One region of the Arthrobacter sp. 2MCAF15 genome, then DNA from elsewhere that is predicted to be linked to it. Evidence: riboswitches for the same ligand, from Rfam matches in the RefSeq annotation. Region 1 holds a riboswitch; each other region holds the start of a gene.
What was found. Region 1 has a riboswitch for S-adenosylmethionine ahead of AB4089_RS12100 (DUF1737 domain-containing protein). Riboswitches for the same ligand answer to the same signal wherever they lie in the genome.

Region 2: linked by a shared signal. The riboswitch ahead of AB4089_RS00910 (aminotransferase class V-fold PLP-dependent enzyme) and the one ahead of AB4089_RS12100 (DUF1737 domain-containing protein) in region 1 are both predicted to bind S-adenosylmethionine.
Region 3: linked by a shared signal. The riboswitch ahead of AB4089_RS04350 (cobalamin-independent methionine synthase II family protein) and the one ahead of AB4089_RS12100 (DUF1737 domain-containing protein) in region 1 are both predicted to bind S-adenosylmethionine.
Region 4: linked by a shared signal. The riboswitch ahead of AB4089_RS11060 (bifunctional o-acetylhomoserine/o-acetylserine sulfhydrylase) and the one ahead of AB4089_RS12100 (DUF1737 domain-containing protein) in region 1 are both predicted to bind S-adenosylmethionine.

The regions. Positions count from the first base shown of each region.
Region 1 covers NZ_JBFRGZ010000009.1:26,004-30,160, reverse strand. Annotated here, with positions in the region: gene AB4089_RS12115 (aminodeoxychorismate lyase) at 1-731, shown strand, start outside; gene AB4089_RS12110 (hypothetical protein) at 1,107-1,355, shown strand; gene AB4089_RS12105 (hypothetical protein) at 1,413-2,369, opposite strand; SAM riboswitch class IV at 2,741-2,855, shown strand; gene AB4089_RS12100 (DUF1737 domain-containing protein) at 2,891-3,202, shown strand; gene AB4089_RS12095 (rhodanese-like domain-containing protein) at 3,199-3,618, shown strand; gene AB4089_RS12090 (O-succinylhomoserine sulfhydrylase) at 3,619-4,157, shown strand, end outside.
Region 2 covers NZ_JBFRGZ010000001.1:204,807-208,963, forward strand. Annotated here, with positions in the region: gene AB4089_RS00900 (Nramp family divalent metal transporter) at 1-330, opposite strand, end outside; gene AB4089_RS00905 (class I SAM-dependent methyltransferase) at 474-1,247, opposite strand; gene AB4089_RS00910 (aminotransferase class V-fold PLP-dependent enzyme) at 1,422-2,855, opposite strand; SAM riboswitch class IV at 2,890-3,003, opposite strand; gene AB4089_RS00915 (glutamyl-tRNA reductase) at 3,080-4,157, opposite strand, start outside.
Region 3 covers NZ_JBFRGZ010000003.1:146,412-150,568, reverse strand. Annotated here, with positions in the region: gene AB4089_RS04355 (uracil-DNA glycosylase) at 1-626, opposite strand, end outside; gene AB4089_RS04350 (cobalamin-independent methionine synthase II family protein) at 810-2,063, opposite strand; SAM riboswitch class I at 2,076-2,196, opposite strand; gene AB4089_RS04345 (hypothetical protein) at 2,291-2,626, shown strand; gene AB4089_RS04340 (adenylosuccinate synthase) at 2,824-4,113, shown strand.
Region 4 covers NZ_JBFRGZ010000008.1:121,603-125,759, forward strand. Annotated here, with positions in the region: gene AB4089_RS11050 (CPBP family intramembrane glutamic endopeptidase) at 64-831, shown strand; gene AB4089_RS11055 (VOC family protein) at 937-1,575, opposite strand; SAM riboswitch class IV at 1,744-1,859, shown strand; gene AB4089_RS11060 (bifunctional o-acetylhomoserine/o-acetylserine sulfhydrylase) at 1,922-3,238, shown strand; SAM riboswitch class IV at 3,455-3,570, shown strand; gene metX (homoserine O-acetyltransferase MetX) at 3,583-4,157, shown strand, end outside.

The DNA of each region.
Region 1 (4,157 bases):
ATATCCCTGCCGGGGACCGCTGGCGGCGGGCGGTGGAAACGGCCATCGCTGAGTTCCGGCGGCAGGATCCCGCCGTGGCTGCCGGAGGTGAAAAGGACGAGGTAGTGGTTAAGCTGATCGTCACCCGCGGCCCGGAGGGCGCTTCGGCCCCCACCTGCTGGGTCCAGGCCTCTGCGCCCGCAGCTTCGGGCCGCCGGCAGCGCGAGACCGGAGTTGACGTCATCCTGCTGGATCGGGGCTACGACAGCGAAGTCGGCGAGCGCGCCCCCTGGCTCCTGCTTGGCGCCAAGACCCTCTCCTACGCCGTGAACATGGCAGCGCTGCGCTACGCCCACCAGCAGGGCGCCGACGACGTCATCTTCACGTCCGCGGACGGCCGGGTCCTGGAGGGGCCGACGTCGACCGTTCTGCTGGCCCACCTCGAAACCGAGGACGACGGCGCTGGCGGCGTCCGCACGGTCCGGCGGCTCATCACCCCGCAGCTGGACAGCGGCATCCTGCCGGGCACCTCACAAGGTGCCCTGTTCACCGCCGCCAAGGCCGCCGGCTGGGAGCTGGGCTACGGCCCGCTGGAGCCCAAGGACCTGCTGGACGCCGACGCCGTCTGGCTGATCTCCAGCATCCGGCTGCTGGCGCCGGTGAACCACATCGACGGCCAGGAAATCGGCACCCCGGAACTGCGGCGCCAGCTCACGGCCGAACTCAGCGAGCTGTTCTCCACGATCGAATAGCGAGCGGGGTCAGATACGGGCGCCGCAGCAAGGCCTGAAGACCCTGTCCGGTACAGGGGGCAAGTGGGACGATCCATCCATGAGCTTGAGCCAGGAACAGTCCGCGCGGGAGCAACGCCTGCAGGAGACCCGGCTTAGACGCGAACCGTACATTGGGGCGCGCGAGCCCTCACCGTCCTGTCCGTAGGGCAGACGGTCATTAACCCGGCTGAGCTGGTCCCGTAAAGCGCTTCGGCGCGGGGTTCGGCCTGGCCCAGAGGTGTATGTCCAGAGGTGTATGTACTGCGGAAGTGGCCCCTGACCACGTGCCGCACAGCTGCGGACAGTCATCGGCAGCATTCAGGGAATCGCCCTCTCGCAACGAACGGCAGTCCAATGGATCAGGCAACCCTCGTTGGCTTCGCATTCGGCTATCTGGCAACCCTCATCGTCGTTTTCATCTTGTGTTTGCCCTTCACCACCGGATTGGTGCTGCTCATGCTCCTGGCCGGCGCCGTGCGGCTCATCCTCTTCCTGGCGACCGCCCTGACCGTCGGGCTGATCGGGTTATTCAAGAGCGCCCGCAGCAGCCTGCGCAGGAGCACCCACGGGGCCCGGCACGGTTCCGACCTCATCACGCACTGACCGGAGAATCGGCGACGGGGCGCGCACACTGCGTCCGGGCCGGCCGGTGCCGGCGCCTCAGCCCAGTGCGTCCGCGGGAACAGCCGGGCACCGCCGGAAAGAGGCCGGATTGAACGCCGGGAGCATGAAGGTTGCCAACACGGCGTCGAGCATTTCCGGGGCCCAGGTGCTGTTCTCCCCGAGGGTCGCGCACACGCCCAGGACCACGGGGGTGCCGTCCGCGCGGCGCCGGATCTGGACCTGCGCGGGCCCGGTCAGCCCGAGGGTTCGGACGGCGGCCAGCCCCAGCTTCCGCACGTCCCCGGCCTGGCCCGCCGGTACCCTGCGGCTGACCTCGTCGCTGCCGGCTCGTCCATACGGAGTTTTCGTCTTCTCGAGAACCACGGCCACAGGCGCCATCGCGTTGCGCGCCGGAGTGCCGAACACCAGGCACACGTAGTCGGCGCCCGGGATGAACTCCTGGACAATTTGCCCGGCCGGCATGTTCCTCCAGCTCACGGTGGCGGTTCCGGCCAGCACGTGGACACCGTGGGAGCCTTTGAAGACCCTCGGCTTGATGACCACGGGGCCGCTGAGGCCGGCGAGCGATGCCGGCGCGGCGGCGAGGTCGCCCGGGACCCCGAACCGGGGCACCGGAATGCCGGCTGCCTGCAGCGCCCAGGTGGTGAACAGTTGATCATTGGCCAGGGCCACCGCCGCAGGGTCGCCCACGATGATCCGCACGTCCTGGGCGAATCCGCCACGGGCCGCGGCCAGGACCGGAAGCTCCACGGTGAGCGTCGGAATGATGAGGTTGATGGCTTCCCGGTCAACCAGCCGGCGCAGGTCCAGGATCATGTCCGGGTCCGTCGCCGGCAGGAGCCTCACCGCCGCGGTGGCGGGAACGTCTCCGTCCTGGCGGGTGTCGGCACGGGCGTCGGAGCCCAGATACGGAAGGCCGCGGGCTTCGAGCTGGGCCGCGACGGTCCGGCCGGCAGCGCTTGCTATCCCGGTAACCAGTATTCGCGGGCCCACGATCGCTCCATTCCGGCGTCCCCGGCAGGGCCGCGGCTGCGGCTCCGGCGGTTCCAGCCACCGATTTGCTGACAACTTATGAGTAGAAAGACGGTTCGATTGGGGGACGGCTTGATTCACGGACTGGGCGAATCAGCTGCTCCGGCCGACGCGTCAGACCTGTCCTCCTAGTAGACGGCGAATGGTCCCGGCCAGCACGAGTGGGCGGTACCCGAAACTGGAGCCCGCTACTACTTGTCCGGGTGGTCCGGAGTGCCCCATTTGATCCACCAGCCGGAGCCGGCCGGCGCTTCCCCGTGGTCAGGGTCCGGTTACGGAACATGACGACGGCGGCGGTGCGGGCCGGCGTCGCAGGTGTTACGTTTTTGGGGAGTAATGAGAACCGGCGCCAAGCCCTGACTGGCCGGTCGGCAACCCTCCCTTTCGCGGCGGGGTGCCTCAGGTGAATACTCGGCATATCGACCATTCGAGCTGCAAGCGTGAAGAGGAGATCCGTCGTGCCCGACACGTCCACCCCTGCCATACCCAGTACTACCGCTGCCCCCAATGCAGCCCCCAGCGCCCCCAGCGCCGGCGAGGAAAAGCTCGCCTACCGCCTCTTCACGGGGGCCGATGACCGCGCCTTCTGCGAGCGGGTGTCGGCAGCCCTGGCCGAGGGCTATGTGCTGCACGGAAGCCCGGCCGCCAGCTTCAACGGCAGCACCGTGATCGTGGCGCAGGCGGTGGTCCTGCCGGCCGCGATTGCGAGCGCGGACGCCGCCGTGGCCAATGCAGTCGATGAGCTCGACGCCGACGAGTTTGGCGCCGATGAAGCATTCGAGGGCCACGCGTGAGCTACGCCGGAGACCTCAGCCCGCAGGAGGCGTGGGCGAAGCTGGAGGCCGGAGCCATTCTGGTGGATGTCCGGACCGAGGACGAATGGGCCCACATCGGCATCCCGGACACTGCGTCCGCAGGCGAAAAGCCGAACGATCCGCTCTTCATCCAGTGGAATGTCGCCGGGGGCGCCCCGAACCCGCTCTTCGTGGAGCAGCTGAGGCGGCAGGCACCGGAGGACACCGGCGTCGAACTGGTGTTCCTGTGCCGCTCCGGCGCCCGGTCGATCGCCGCCGCGACGGCCGCGACGGCCGCCGGCTACACCGCGTACAACGTTCTTGAGGGCTTCGAAGGCGAGACCGACCGCTTTGGCGAACGCACCGTCAACGGCTGGAAGAACCGCGGCCTGCCCACCAACCTTGGAAAGATTTAAGTGACTTTCAACCCCGACGCCGCCAGCTGGGCCGCCGACACGCAGGCTGTCCGCGGCGGCCTTGACCGCACCGGATTCCAGGAAACCACCGAGCCGATCTTCCTCAACTCGGGGTTCGTCTACGAGTCCGCCGCCGCCGCCGAGCGCGCCTTCACCGGCGAGGACGAGCGATTCGTCTACTCCCGCTACGGCAACCCGTCCGTCGCCACCTTCCAGGAGCGGCTCCGGCTGCTCGAGGGAACGGAGGCATGTTTTGCGACGGCGTCCGGCATGTCCGCCGTCTTCACCGCTCTCGGTGCGCTGTTGGCGGCCGGCGACCGCGTGGTCGCCGCCCGCTCGCTGTTCGGCTCGTGCTTTGTGATCCTCAACGAGATCCTGCCGCGCTGGGGTGTCGAGACGGTCTTCGTGGACGGCCCGGACCTGGAGCAGTGGGAATCTGCTCTGTCAGAGCCGACTACGGCGGTGTTCTTCGAGTCGCCGTCGAACCCCATGCAGGAACTCGTAGACATCGCCGCCGTGAGCCAGCTGGCGCACGCGGC
Region 2 (4,157 bases), on a different contig from region 1:
TTCGGCCTGCAGCCAAAAGGCGCGGCGGGCGAGCGGTTTGAGCCGCTCGCCCAGGATCTCCGGGAGGCTCTTGCCCGTGACGATACCGAGCTTGGCGGACTGGTACTGGACCAGTACGGCCATGATGTTGGCGGCCACCAGGACCCACACCAGCAGGTAGCCGTACTGCGCGCCGGCGGTCAGGTTGGCGGCCACGTTGCCAGGGTCCACGTAGGCGATAGACGCCACGAATGCCGGCCCCAACAGTCCGATCAGCGCCCTGCGGGCACCCGGATGTTTGTAGGTGCGTGCGTCCTGCGGCGGTTGTTCGTGTCCCTTGACGTCCAGCACTGCCTGCTCCTGTGGTTGGTGCGTCGGCGTTGACGCGATGATCGGCACCGGCTGGGGCCGGCATCAAAGTTACGGATGCCTACAAGTAATTATTAGGCATACCGAAACAATAGGCCCAGCAGGCCCTGCATGCAATCCGGGCGTCAGGTCCGCGTCGCCCGCCACGTCTGGGTCAGGTAGGGGAGTTTGAGGACGTCGCCGGGGGAGTGGCCCAAGTGCTGGTGCAGGTACCAGTCGAGGTTGGCCATGACTTTGGCCCGGGTCGGCTCCGATGCCGCGAGGTAGTAGCTGCGGGACTTGGTCAGCTCCTGGATGTCCTCCGTGGTGACCGGATCCTCCCATCGGGTCAGATGGCTCTCCAGGCCCGTGAACTCAGGGCCCACGGGCGGCCGGAAGTGCGGTTTGTGGACGTCCCCGGCATGCATGATGCGCGAGAGCCGGTGCACCCACGGCACGGCGGTGTCGAGCTGGTTCCAGACCAGGCCAAGGACGCCGTGCGGCCGCAGGATCCGGGCGATCTCGGTACTGGCCAGACGGGGGTCGCACCAGTGCCACGCCTGGGCAACCGTGACCACGTCGAAGGACTCCGGTTCAAGTCCGGTGTCTTCGGCGCGGCCTTCGACGGCGGTGACAGCCGGCAGGGTCCGGCGCAGCTGCCCGAGCATGTCGGCGGAGGGGTCAACGGCAACCGTGCGCAGTCCCCGGGCGACAAGCAGCGCGGTGAACTTGCCCGTGCCGGCGCCAATGTCTGCCGCGTCCCTGGCTCCCGCCGGGATCAGCCAGTTGGCCGAATCCTGCGGATAACCGGGGCGGACACGCTCATAGTGCTCCCCGCCGTCCTGGAAGCTCTGGCCGAGTTCCTGGCGCCGTTCACCGCGCAGTTTGGGACCGGTGTGCAGCTTTGATGCGCTGTGCAGTTTCGGTCCGCTGTGCAGTTTCGATGCGCTGGGCAGCTTGGGTTCGCCGCGTGGCACGTGCGATCTCCTTCGGAAAGGTCCTGCTTGTTGATTCGGATACCTTTCGAATTTACCGTACCCGCGCCGGGCCCTGATTCCGCCGTCCTGCTGGTCCACACGCCCAGCTCGACGCGGCTAGTCCAGGTTGCAGGGGGCGGCACCGGCGGTGCCGGGGGTGTTCGGCGCCCAGTGCGGGTAGGTGCGGGTGTCGTGGGCCGGTACCCAGCGGCCGGCATCCACCACGTAGTCCCAGCCGAGTCCGGTTTGCCGCAGTTGCTGCAGGCCGGCCAGCAGGCGCTCGGCATCCTCCAGCCGTGAGCCGAGGCCGAAGCTCGCGCGCAGGGAGCCGGCGGGCAGGCCGAGCCGCTTGAGCAGCGGGTGGGCGCAGAAGCGGCCGTCGCGCAGGCCAATGCCGTGTTCGGCCGACAGGTAGGCGGCCACCAGCCCGGCGTCGTAGCCTTCGACCGAGAAGTTCACGACGCCGATGGTGCCGGTCTGATCGCCCGCTTCGGAATCGGCAAAGATCCGGTGCACGGTCACGCCTTCGATGTCTTCGAGACCCTCGACCAGGAAGGACCGGATGGCGTCCTCGTGGGCCTGCCACTGCTCCGGGTCCAGTGCCGCGATGACCTGGGTGGCGCGGGCCAGGGCGGCGGCACCCAGGACGTTCGGCGAGCCGCCCTCGTGCCGGGCCGGTCCGGTGGTCCAGCTGACGGAGTCGAGCCGGGCGTCACGGACGGCGCCGCCGCCGGCCAGGTGCGGGGTGCCGGCGTCGAGCCAGTCCGTCCGTCCCACCAGCACGCCGGCGCCGAACGGGGCGTACAGCTTGTGCCCCGAGAAGGCGAGGTAGTCGACGTCGTCCGTTGCGATGTCGATCCGCCGGTGCGGGGCCAGCTGCGCGGCGTCGACGACGATTCTGGCGCCGTACTCGTGCGCCAGTGCGGCGAGGGTCCGGATTGGCAGGATCTCCCCGGTGACATTCGAGGCGCCGGTGACGGCGAGCAGGCTGACGCCGCCACGGGCGAGTTCGTCCCGGAGGCGGTCCACTGTGGCTGCGAGGGTGGGAGCGGCCACGACGCTGCGGTGCGGGACGTTCTGCCAGGGCAGGAGGTTGGCGTGGTGCTCGATGTCGAGATAGAGGACCTCGCCGGCGGGGCGGCCGTCGCGCAGCGGCAGGCAGCCGGCCAGCAGGTTCAGTGAATCGGTGGTGTTGCGCGTGAAGATCACGGAATCGTCCGCACGGCCGCCGACGAAGTCCCGCACAATGTCCCGGGCGTTCTCGTAGACGGAGGTGCTGATCTGCGATGCGTAGCCGGCGCCGCGGTGCACACTCGCGTAGTACGGCAGGATTTCGTTCAGGTAGGCCGAGACGACGGACAGGGCCGGTGCGGAGGCGCCGTAGTCGAGGTTGGCGTAGCGGGCGTAGCCGCCTGTGATCAGCGGGGCCTGGATTTCGGCCCCGGTGACGGCGGCCAGCGGCCGGGCCGCGACGGCACGCCGTCCGTCAGGGCGCGCAGCGTCTGAGCCGGCGTGGAATTCGGGGGCTGCGGGGAAAATGGCAGTTGTCATGGGACCTCACTCGACCAGGACCCCACATGGTGGGAATCCGCGCTTGCCGGGTCCGTTCCGGACCGGCCAGGTCGTCACCCGGGGCACCCCACCGCGAAAGGAGGGTTGCCGGCCAGCAAACCGGGGTTTAGCGCTGGCACTCGTGACCTGCATCGAGCGTAGGACATCAGTGCAGCCGGGGAAAAGGCGCCGGCGATTGTGAAGCGGATTATTACGGACCAGGGCTACGAAGCACGCGGATCCGCCGCCACACGCGCCAGGGGAGGCAAGGTGCGGGCGCCGGCGGGCTGGACACTTAGGCCGAACAGGGCCTCCAGTGCGGCCGCGTAGTCGTGCTGCCGGCCGTCCGCGGCCAGTTCCCGCGCGCGGACTGTTGGAAGGTGAAGCAGCCGGCGGACCATTCGGCGCATCGCCAGGTTCACATCCTCAGCCTGGGCGGCGCTGCCGTGTTGCCGCAGGGCGCGCTCCATTTCAGCTTCGAGGACCTGGTGGACGTGCCGGCGCAGGGCCACGATTGCGGCGTCGGCTGCACGCAGTTCCTCTCGCTTTTCGAAGCGGTGCGCCGCCTGCCGGACCATGGCGCGGGCGAGGCGGAGCGCCTCGGCGTCCGCCGGGGGAGCGGCGGATCCAACAGAGTCCAGGGTGATCAGCTCAACGCCCGGCAGATCCGCCACGCCGGGGTCGAAGTCATGGCTGGGAGCGAGGTCGATGACGGTGAGGGGATGGGCGGTGCCATCCCGCCAATCCGCCAGTTGGGCTGCCCGGATGCGCTTCTCCGTGCCGCTGCAGCCGATGATGATTTCTGCCCGCGCAACGGCGGCGGGCAGCTCCCGGTCCGTCAGCGGCGTGCCACCCCGGCTTGCCACAAACGCCTCCGCCCGGCCGGATTGGGAGAAGACGGAAATGGTGGGGCATCGTTTGCTCCTGAGAATCTCCGCCACGCACGCGGCGTAGGAGCCGGTGCCAAAGAGGACCACGGACGCATCTGCCAGGGACGGCTGTGCTCCTCCGGCGGTGGCCAAATCAAGGGCCACAGATGCTATGGACCTGCTGGCGCTGCCGAGCGCGGCCCGGGCCCCCACAGCCCTGCCGGTGCGGGACGCCTCCTGAAAAAGCCGGACCAGAAGCCCGCCCGCAGTACCCGCAGCCTGTGCTTCAGCCAGGGCGCGCCGGACCTGGCCCGCGACTTGGCGCTCGCCCACCACGACGGAATCCAGGCCGGCTGCAACGGCGAAGAGATGTTCCGCCGCCGACGCCCCGGTGAAGTGCTCGAACAGGCACGCAAGCCGCGCCGCGGGCAGG
Region 3 (4,157 bases), on a different contig from region 1:
GCTTTGGCCAGGCCCGTGCGGGCCATGGCGTCCGCGTACGCGGTGCGCATTTCGGCCAGGTACTCTTCCTGGCGGGCCGGGGTGCCGGCGAACGCGCGGCCGCTGAGCGAACGGACCTTGTAGGTCTTCAGGCCGCGGCGCCAGATCATGGGCACTTCGGTCTTGAGCAGCAGGTTGGCCAGGCGGTTGGCCTCGGTGCCGTGAGCGACGATCACGGAGGCGCGTGGCACGAGGGCCAGGAACTTCAGCAGCGGCTTGAGGCCCGCGGAAATCTGGTCCGGCGTGAACTTGCCGTTGGGCTCGCCCGGGACGTGCCACGGGTGGACGTTCCACGGCATGACGAATTCGGGGCGCAGGCCCAGCTTCCACTGGATGCCGAGCATGCGGGTGGCCGCCTCGTCATCGCCGGCGGTGATGAAGCCTGACGCATCCGCGGTGCCGATGTTCGAGTACAAGCTGATGATGCGGCACTCTTCGACATCGTGCATGGGGTCCACGTAGGGGACAGCGGTGCCAGCTTTGGTTGCCTGGAGGACGTCAAGGAGCTCGTTGACGGGGGCGACGCTAGGTTCGTACCGGCGGCTCAGAAGCTCTTCGCGGAAATTTTCGGTGGCCAGGGCTGTCATATGGTGCTGGGTCTCCTGCGGGATTGGCAAAGCTGCCACACCACCGCGGAGACGCCTGATTAAGGGCATGCTGAGCAACGGTGTGGTTTGAAAATGTGGTGTGGACCGATTCCTGGTCGATCCTTATCAGTCTATCAAGCCCCGCGAAATGCAGCGCCGGGTCCGGCCTGCCGTCCGGTGCTGCTACCAGAGCCGCTTGGTGGCGCGGCGGGCCCCTTCCCCTAGGGCCTCCAGCTTGGCGTAGGCGATTTGCGGGTGCACCCGGCCGCCCAGCCCGCAATCTGTGGAGGCAATCACATTTTCCCGCCCCACGAGGTCCGCGAACCGCACGATCCGGTCGGCCACGAGGTCCGGGTGTTCCACGACGTTGGTGGCGTGCGAAACGACGCCGGGGACGATTGCCTTCCCCTCGGGAAGCGTCGTGTCTTCCCAGACCCGCCACTCGTGCTCGTGCCGGACGTTGGCGGCCTCGAAGGAGTAGCTGCCGGCATTGATCTGCAGGACCGAGCCGACGATGTCCGCGAACGGGATGTCGGTGGTGTGGGGACCGTGCCAGGAGCCCCAGCAGACATGCAGCCGGATCTGCTCCTGCGGGAGGTCGCGCAGGGCCCAGTTCGTTGCCTCGACCCGGAGCTGGATGAACTTCAGGTAGTCCGCCAGGCTCGGCTCGGGGTTGATCTGGTCCCAGCTCTCGGCCAGGGACGGGTCGTCGAGCTGGACCGTCAGGCCGGCGTCGATGATGGCCCTGTACTCCTCCCGCATGGCGTCGGCGCAGGCGTAGAGGAGTTCCTCGTCGCTCCGGTAGTACTCGTTGGCCACGCGGGCGCACGACCCGGGGGAGAGGGAGGCGACGAACCCCTCGGCGAGGCCAGCCGCGGCCAGGCCGGTCTTCAGGTTGGCGATGTCCGAGGCCACGAGCGCCTGGCCCGTGTACGTCAGCGGTCCCGCGATCTTCGGCTGGGTGACGGCCTTGCGGTGGGCCAGGATCCCGGAGGAGGGGTCGTTGTAGGCTTCATCGAACTTCTGCCGGTCCCGGCGGTCGGGGAAGGACGTCAGGACGATGTGGCCCGGTGAGGAACGGTGCACCTTGGCGTCGGCCCAGCGGTCCACGTCGGTCGGTTGCAGGCCGCCGAGCCGGGAGAACGAGTAGTTCCACCAGGCGCCGTAGTCCACGGAGCTGGACATCGTATGCCCGTACTCGCCGTCGTTGGGGATGTCGATCCCCAGATCCTTCTGGCGCTGGACGACATCCACCACCGAGGTTTCGAGCAGGTCCAGGAATTCGGGCGAGATGCCGTCGGTCTCCTTGGCCTCGTTCGCCGCGATCAGCTCGGTGGTGCGGGGCAACGAACCGGCATGGGTGACGCGGATGCGGTCGGCGTTCGGGGTAACAGCGCTCCGGGTAACGGTTCTCGGGGAGATGGCGTTCTGGGACATTGCGCTCTTTCCTTTCCATCGGTCCTGGCGGTAGCACCGTTGCCGGCCACGGCTGCCGCGGCGAAGCGGGCCGTGTCCGGCAGGGTTGCTGCGGCGTCAACGGTCCAGGTCCCTCGGCCGCTCGGGATGGTTACTCCCACTCAATTCCACACCGGCTGCTCTTGCAAGTGGCGCCCGCAAGTCATGCCCTCTATGTGTCGGCCGCGACCTGGGTGGATGATGCAGCTATGAAGAAGAACGAATCCTCCGCTGCCGCCGTCGACGCCTTCGAAGGCGTGGCCGCAGACCTGGCCGGCGCGGGAGTAGCCCTGGGCCAGACCTTTGGCGCCCGGGCCCTGATGGTCAACAAGAAGGCCATGGCCTGCCTCAACGGAGACGCGATGGCCTTCAAGCTGGGCAGGGATTCGCCGTATCACACCGGCGCCCTCGAACTCCCGGGCGCGCGGCTCTTCGATCCCTCTGGCATGGGCCGGCCCTTCAAGGACTGGGTGGAAGTGCCGGCGGCGTCGGCGGGGGCGTGGCCATCGCTCGCGGAAGCCGCCTTGGCGTTCACCGCGGGCTAGCCGCCGCGTCCACACAAGGACCCAAAACGATACGGGCCACCGATTTCGGCTAAACTTGGGTGGTAAGAGCCCCGGAACTCTGGCGTTGGTAAAGAGCACAGCGGTAGATTCGGGGCATTCTCATGAACGGCGCTGAGCTGCGGTGATCACCTGGTGCATCAACCAGAGCTCGGCCCGAACGAATGGGGGAGGATCCCATGCCAGCAATCGTGATCGTCGGAGCCCAATGGGGCGACGAAGGCAAAGGTAAGGCCACTGACCTGCTTGGTGGCCGCGTTGACTACGTCGTCAAGCCCAACGGCGGCAACAACGCCGGGCACACCGTCGTCGTAGGCGGTGAGAAGTATGAGCTCAAGCTCCTTCCGGCCGGCATCCTGAGCCCGAACGCGATTCCGATCATCGGCAACGGCTGCGTGGTGAACCTGGAAGCCCTGTTCCAGGAGATCGACGGACTGGAAGCCCGCGGCGCGGACACCTCCAAGCTGCGCGTCTCCGCCAACGCTCACCTTGTGGCGCCCTACCACCAGGTCCTGGACAAGGTCACCGAGCGGTTCCTCGGCAGCCGCGCCATCGGCACCACCGGACGCGGCATCGGCCCGGCCTACATGGACAAGGTGGCCCGCCTGGGCATCCGCGTCCAGGACGTCTTCGACGCCTCGATCCTGCGCCAGAAGGTGGAGGGCTCGCTGCGCCAAAAGAACGAGCTGCTGGTCAAGGTCTACAACCGCCGCGACATCGAGGTGGACGAGATCGTGGAGTACTTCCTGTCCTTCGCCGAGCGTCTGCGCCCGCTGGTCATCGACAGCACCTACGTGCTGAACACCGCCCTGGACGAGGGCAAGGTGGTCCTCATGGAGGGCGGCCAGGCCACCTTCCTGGACGTCGACCACGGCACCTACCCCTTCGTGACGTCCTCGAACCCGACCGCCGGCGGCGCCTCCGTGGGCTCGGGCATCGGCCCTACCCGGATCTCCCGCTCCATCGGCATCATCAAGGCGTACACCACCCGTGTGGGCGCCGGGCCGTTCCCCACGGAACTGTTCGATGAGATGGGCATGTACCTGCAGAAGACCGGCGGCGAATTCGGCGTCAACACCGGCCGTCCCCGCCGCTGCGGCTGGTACGACGCCGTCCTGGCCCGCCACGCCTCCCGCGTCAACGGCTTCACGGACTACTTCGTCACCAAGCTGGACGTCCTCACCGGCATCGAGCAGATCCCGGTCTGCGTGGCCTACGACGTCGACGGCGTGCGGCACGACGAAATGCCCATGACCCAGACCGAGTTCCACCACGCCAAGCCGATCTTCGAGTTCTTCGACGGCTGGACCGAGGACATCACCGGTGCCCGCACCCTGGAGGACCTGCCGGAAAATGCCCGGAACTACGTCCTGGCCCTGGAGAAGCTCTCCGGCACCCGGTTCTCCGCGATCGGCGTCGGCCCGGACCGCGACCAGACGATCGTGGTCAACGACCTCATCAACGACTAGCGCCTCACTGACGGGCTTACGACGGCGGCGGGCCACCCTGGACG
Region 4 (4,157 bases), on a different contig from region 1:
CCCGCGCGGCCTGCACCACGCGGGCACCAGCAAACTATCGGCAACTGCAGGCAAGATAGAAACATGTTGGTTCCCTCCCGCCGTCGGCTGCGGTTCGAAGTGTTGATTGTCCTGGGGTTGTCGCTGGGGCAGTCCGCGGTCTACTCCCTGGTGCAGCTGCTGGACAAGATGACCACGGCGCCGCTGGCCCAGGGGACGTCCACGCTGAACCGTTCGCAGAGCACGCGCGAATACTTCGACCTCACCTACCAGGTGCTGGACATCTTCTTCGCCCTGGTTCCGGTGGCCCTGGTGATCTACTTCCTCACCGAACACTGGCCGGCCGGTGTGCGCGGAACCTCGGCGTTCCGAAGGATCGGCTTCGACTTCGCCCGGCCCGGCAAGGACCTCCTGCAGGGCCTGGGGCTCGCCGCGCTCATCGGCATTCCGTCCCTCGGGCTCTACGCCGCCGGCCGGGCGCTGGGGATCACGACGTCGATCATCCCCAGCGCCCTGGACGCGTACTGGTGGACCGTGCCGGTGCTGGTCCTGTCCGCGATCCGGCACGCGGTGGTCGAGGAAGTCATTGTGGTGGCGTATCTGCTGGACCGGCTCGGGAAACTGGGCTGGAGCGTGCCGGCGGCAGTCATCGCCAGTGCCCTGCTCCGCGGCAGCTACCACCTGTACCAGGGGTTCGGGCCGTTCATCGGCAACGCAATAATGGGCGTCATCTTCGCGTTGTTCTACATCCGGACCAAACGGGTGATGCCGCTCGTGATCGCGCACGCCATCCTGGACACCGTTGCGTTCGTGGGGTTCAGCCTGTTCGGCAAGGCCGTGGGCCTGGGCTGAGGGGTTGTTCTGGACGACGGGCGTTAAATAATCTCGGCCGCCATCTCCTGGGTGACATCGTTGGCACCTAGGGGATGGCGGCCGAAGCGTGGGGCGGGTGGAGCGTTAGATCGTGACCGCTCCGGAGGCGGTCTCGAAGGTGACCGAGAGGATGCCGGGCGTGCCGTGCGGTGCGATCCAGTTCACTGCGACGTCTTCCAGCGGCTTTTCAACCGGCTCGCCCAGCCATTCCGTCACGCGCGCTGCCGAACCGGCAATGGTCAGCGCGGACATCTTGACCTCGCTCGCGTAGGCGTTGGACGGGTGCAGTCCCGGGTCGCCCTCCCACTTGAGCATGTAGGGCACCTGGGGGTCGGCGATGAGCCCCAGGATGCCGATCTGCTTCCAGACCAGTTCACGGCCGTCCGGAAACTTCCGGTTGCCGTTCACGGCCGCGCGGCCGAGCCGCTCCTCGAACGGGGCGAGATCGTCAACTTCGACGCACCACCCCATCCAGCCGCCGCCCGCTTCGGAGCGTGCCCGGACAGCCTGGCCAAAGGGGGCCTTGTCCGACGCCGGGTGGTTCAGGACCTCCACGACTTCCAGGTACTTGTGTCCCGCGAGCGGGATAATCATGTTGCGTGTCCCGAAACGGGGGTGCACTCCACCCTTCACGGCTTCGACGCCGAGGGCAGACGCAATACGTTCAGTGGTGGCTGCCAAGCCATCGTGTTCACAGGCGTAAGAGACGTGATCCATGCGCATGCCCTCATCTTGGCACTTTGTGATGGACCTCTCAGCTTAGGCTCACCTTACCGTCGTGGGATGTCCAGTGCTACCTGCCGTTGCATCCCGAGAGGCATCCTGGACCGGCGCCTTCATCTTCGTCACAAAGCTATCCAGCGCTCCGCCGCCATTCCTACACTGAAGCAAGGTCATGAGTGCCAGCGCAAAGCCCCGGTTTGCTGGCCGGCAACCCTCGTCTCGCGGTGGGGTGCCCCGGGTGAGGACCCGGCCGTCCGGCGCCCGCCGGAAGGCAAGCGCGGCGTCTGCGCCGGTACGAGCCGAAAGGCCCTGGCCGGTGCTGTGCCCAGTACCCTCAGGAGCGTCAATGTCCACTGCCTGGTCCTTTGAAACCCGCCAGATCCACGCCGGCCAGGAGGCCGACTCCGCCACCGGCGCGCGGTCCCTGCCGATCTACCAGACGACGTCGTTCGTGTTCCCTAGCGCCGAAAGCGCCGCGAACCGCTTTGCACTCGCCGAACTCGCGCCCATCTACACCCGGATCGGCAACCCCACCCAGGATGCCGTCGAACAGCGCGTGGCCAGCCTTGAGGGCGGCCTCGCGGCCCTGCTGCTCAGCTCCGGGCAGGCCGCCGAGACGTTTGCGATCCTCAACATCGCCGAGGCCGGGGACCACGTGGTGGCCAGCCCCAGCCTCTACGGCGGAACCTACAACCTGCTCGCCCACACGCTGAAGAAGTTCGGCATCTCCGTGACCTTTGTGGAGGACCCGGACAACCTGGACCACTGGCGGGACGCCGTCCAGCCCAACACCAAGCTGTTCTTTGGCGAAGTGGTCTCCAACCCGCGCCAGGACGTGCTGGACATCGAAGGCGTGTCCGGGGTGGCCCACGAGGCCGGCGTGCCCCTGATCGTCGACAACACACTCTCCACCCCGTACCTCATCCGTCCGATCGAGTGGGGCGCGGACATAGTGGTCCACTCCGCCACCAAGTACCTGGGCGGCCACGGCGCCGCGATCGCCGGGGTGATCGTGGATTCCGGCAAGTTCGACTTCGGCAAGGACCCCGCCCGGTTCCCGGGCTTCAACACGCCGGACCCCACCTACAACGGCCTGGTCTACGCCCGGGACCTCGGTGCGGACGGCGCACTGGGCGCCAACCTCTCCTACATCCTCAAGGCCCGCGTGCAGCTCCTGCGCGACCTCGGCTCTGCCGTGTCCCCGTTCAACGCTTTCCTCATTGCCCAGGGCATCGAAACGCTGAGCCTGCGCGTCGAACGGCACGTGGCCAACGCCACCAAGGTGGCGCAGTGGCTGGAGGCAAGGGACGACGTCGAATCGGTCGCCTACGCGGGGCTGCCGTCCAGCCCCTGGTATGAGCGTGGCCGCAAGTACGGGCCCAAGGGGACCGGCGCCGTCGTCGCCTTCAACCTCGCCGGGGGAGCGGATGCCGGCAAGCGGTTCGTCGATGCCCTCGAGCTGCACTCCCATGTCGCGAACATCGGCGATGTCCGCTCCCTGGTGATCCACCCGGCGTCCACCACGCACAGCCAGCTCTCGCCCGAGCAGCAGGAGATCGCCGGGGTCAATCCCGGGCTGGTGCGGCTCTCGGTGGGCCTGGAACACATCGATGACATCCTCGCGGACCTCGACGCCGGATTCCGCGCCGCCAAGGGCGCCTGACCGGGCGCTTTGGTAGCCGCCGGCCCCGAGTTCGCCGGAACCCGTCGCAGTCGCCGTAACCTTCCGGCGACTGGGCAGGCTTCCGGCGAACTCGGCGGGCTGGATCGACGTGGGCCTGGATCGATGTGGGGCTTGATCGACGTGGGAACCGCCGGGCTGTCACACGGGAGTCACAATCTTCGTCATTTCCGCACCCCGTTTCGTAGACTCGTACCAGGTCATGAGTGCCAGTGACAGCCCCGGCTTGCTGGCCGGCAACCCTCCATTTGCGGCGGGGTGCCCCGGGTGAAGACCTGGCCTGCCGGTCAGCTGACGGCAGGCAAGCGCGAAGATAGGTCCTCATTATGACGATTGCCGTCACCCGCAGTGGTGAATCCGTAACCCAGCCATCCCCGAACCCTGTTGCCGCCGCAGCGGCCTTGGATAGAACGCCGGAAGACAGGCCGGAAAGCAGGCCGATCCACGCTGCTTCCCCTGTGCCGGACGGCACGGTCCAGGATGGCACGGTTCAGGACGGCACAGTCCAGTACGTCAGGATCGGTGACCTGCAGCTTGAATCCGGGATCCTGCTGCCGGATGTGGTCCTCGGCTTCGAGACGTGGGGGACCCTGAACGCGGACGCCTCCAACGCCGTCCTCATTGAACATGCCCTGACCGGCGACACCCACGTGACCCGCGGCGCCAGCGAGGAGCCCGGCTGGTGGGAGCAGCTCGCCGGACCCGGGGCTCCCGTGGACACGGAGAAGTACTTCGTCGTTTCGGTCAACATCCTGGGCGGCTGTTACGGTTCCACCGGCCCCTCCACCCCGGCGCCCGACGGGCGCCCGTGGGGATCGCGGTTTCCGCTCGTCACGTTGCGGGACACCACCGCCGCCGAGGCCCGGCTGGCCGACGCCCTGGGCATCGGAAGCTGGTATGC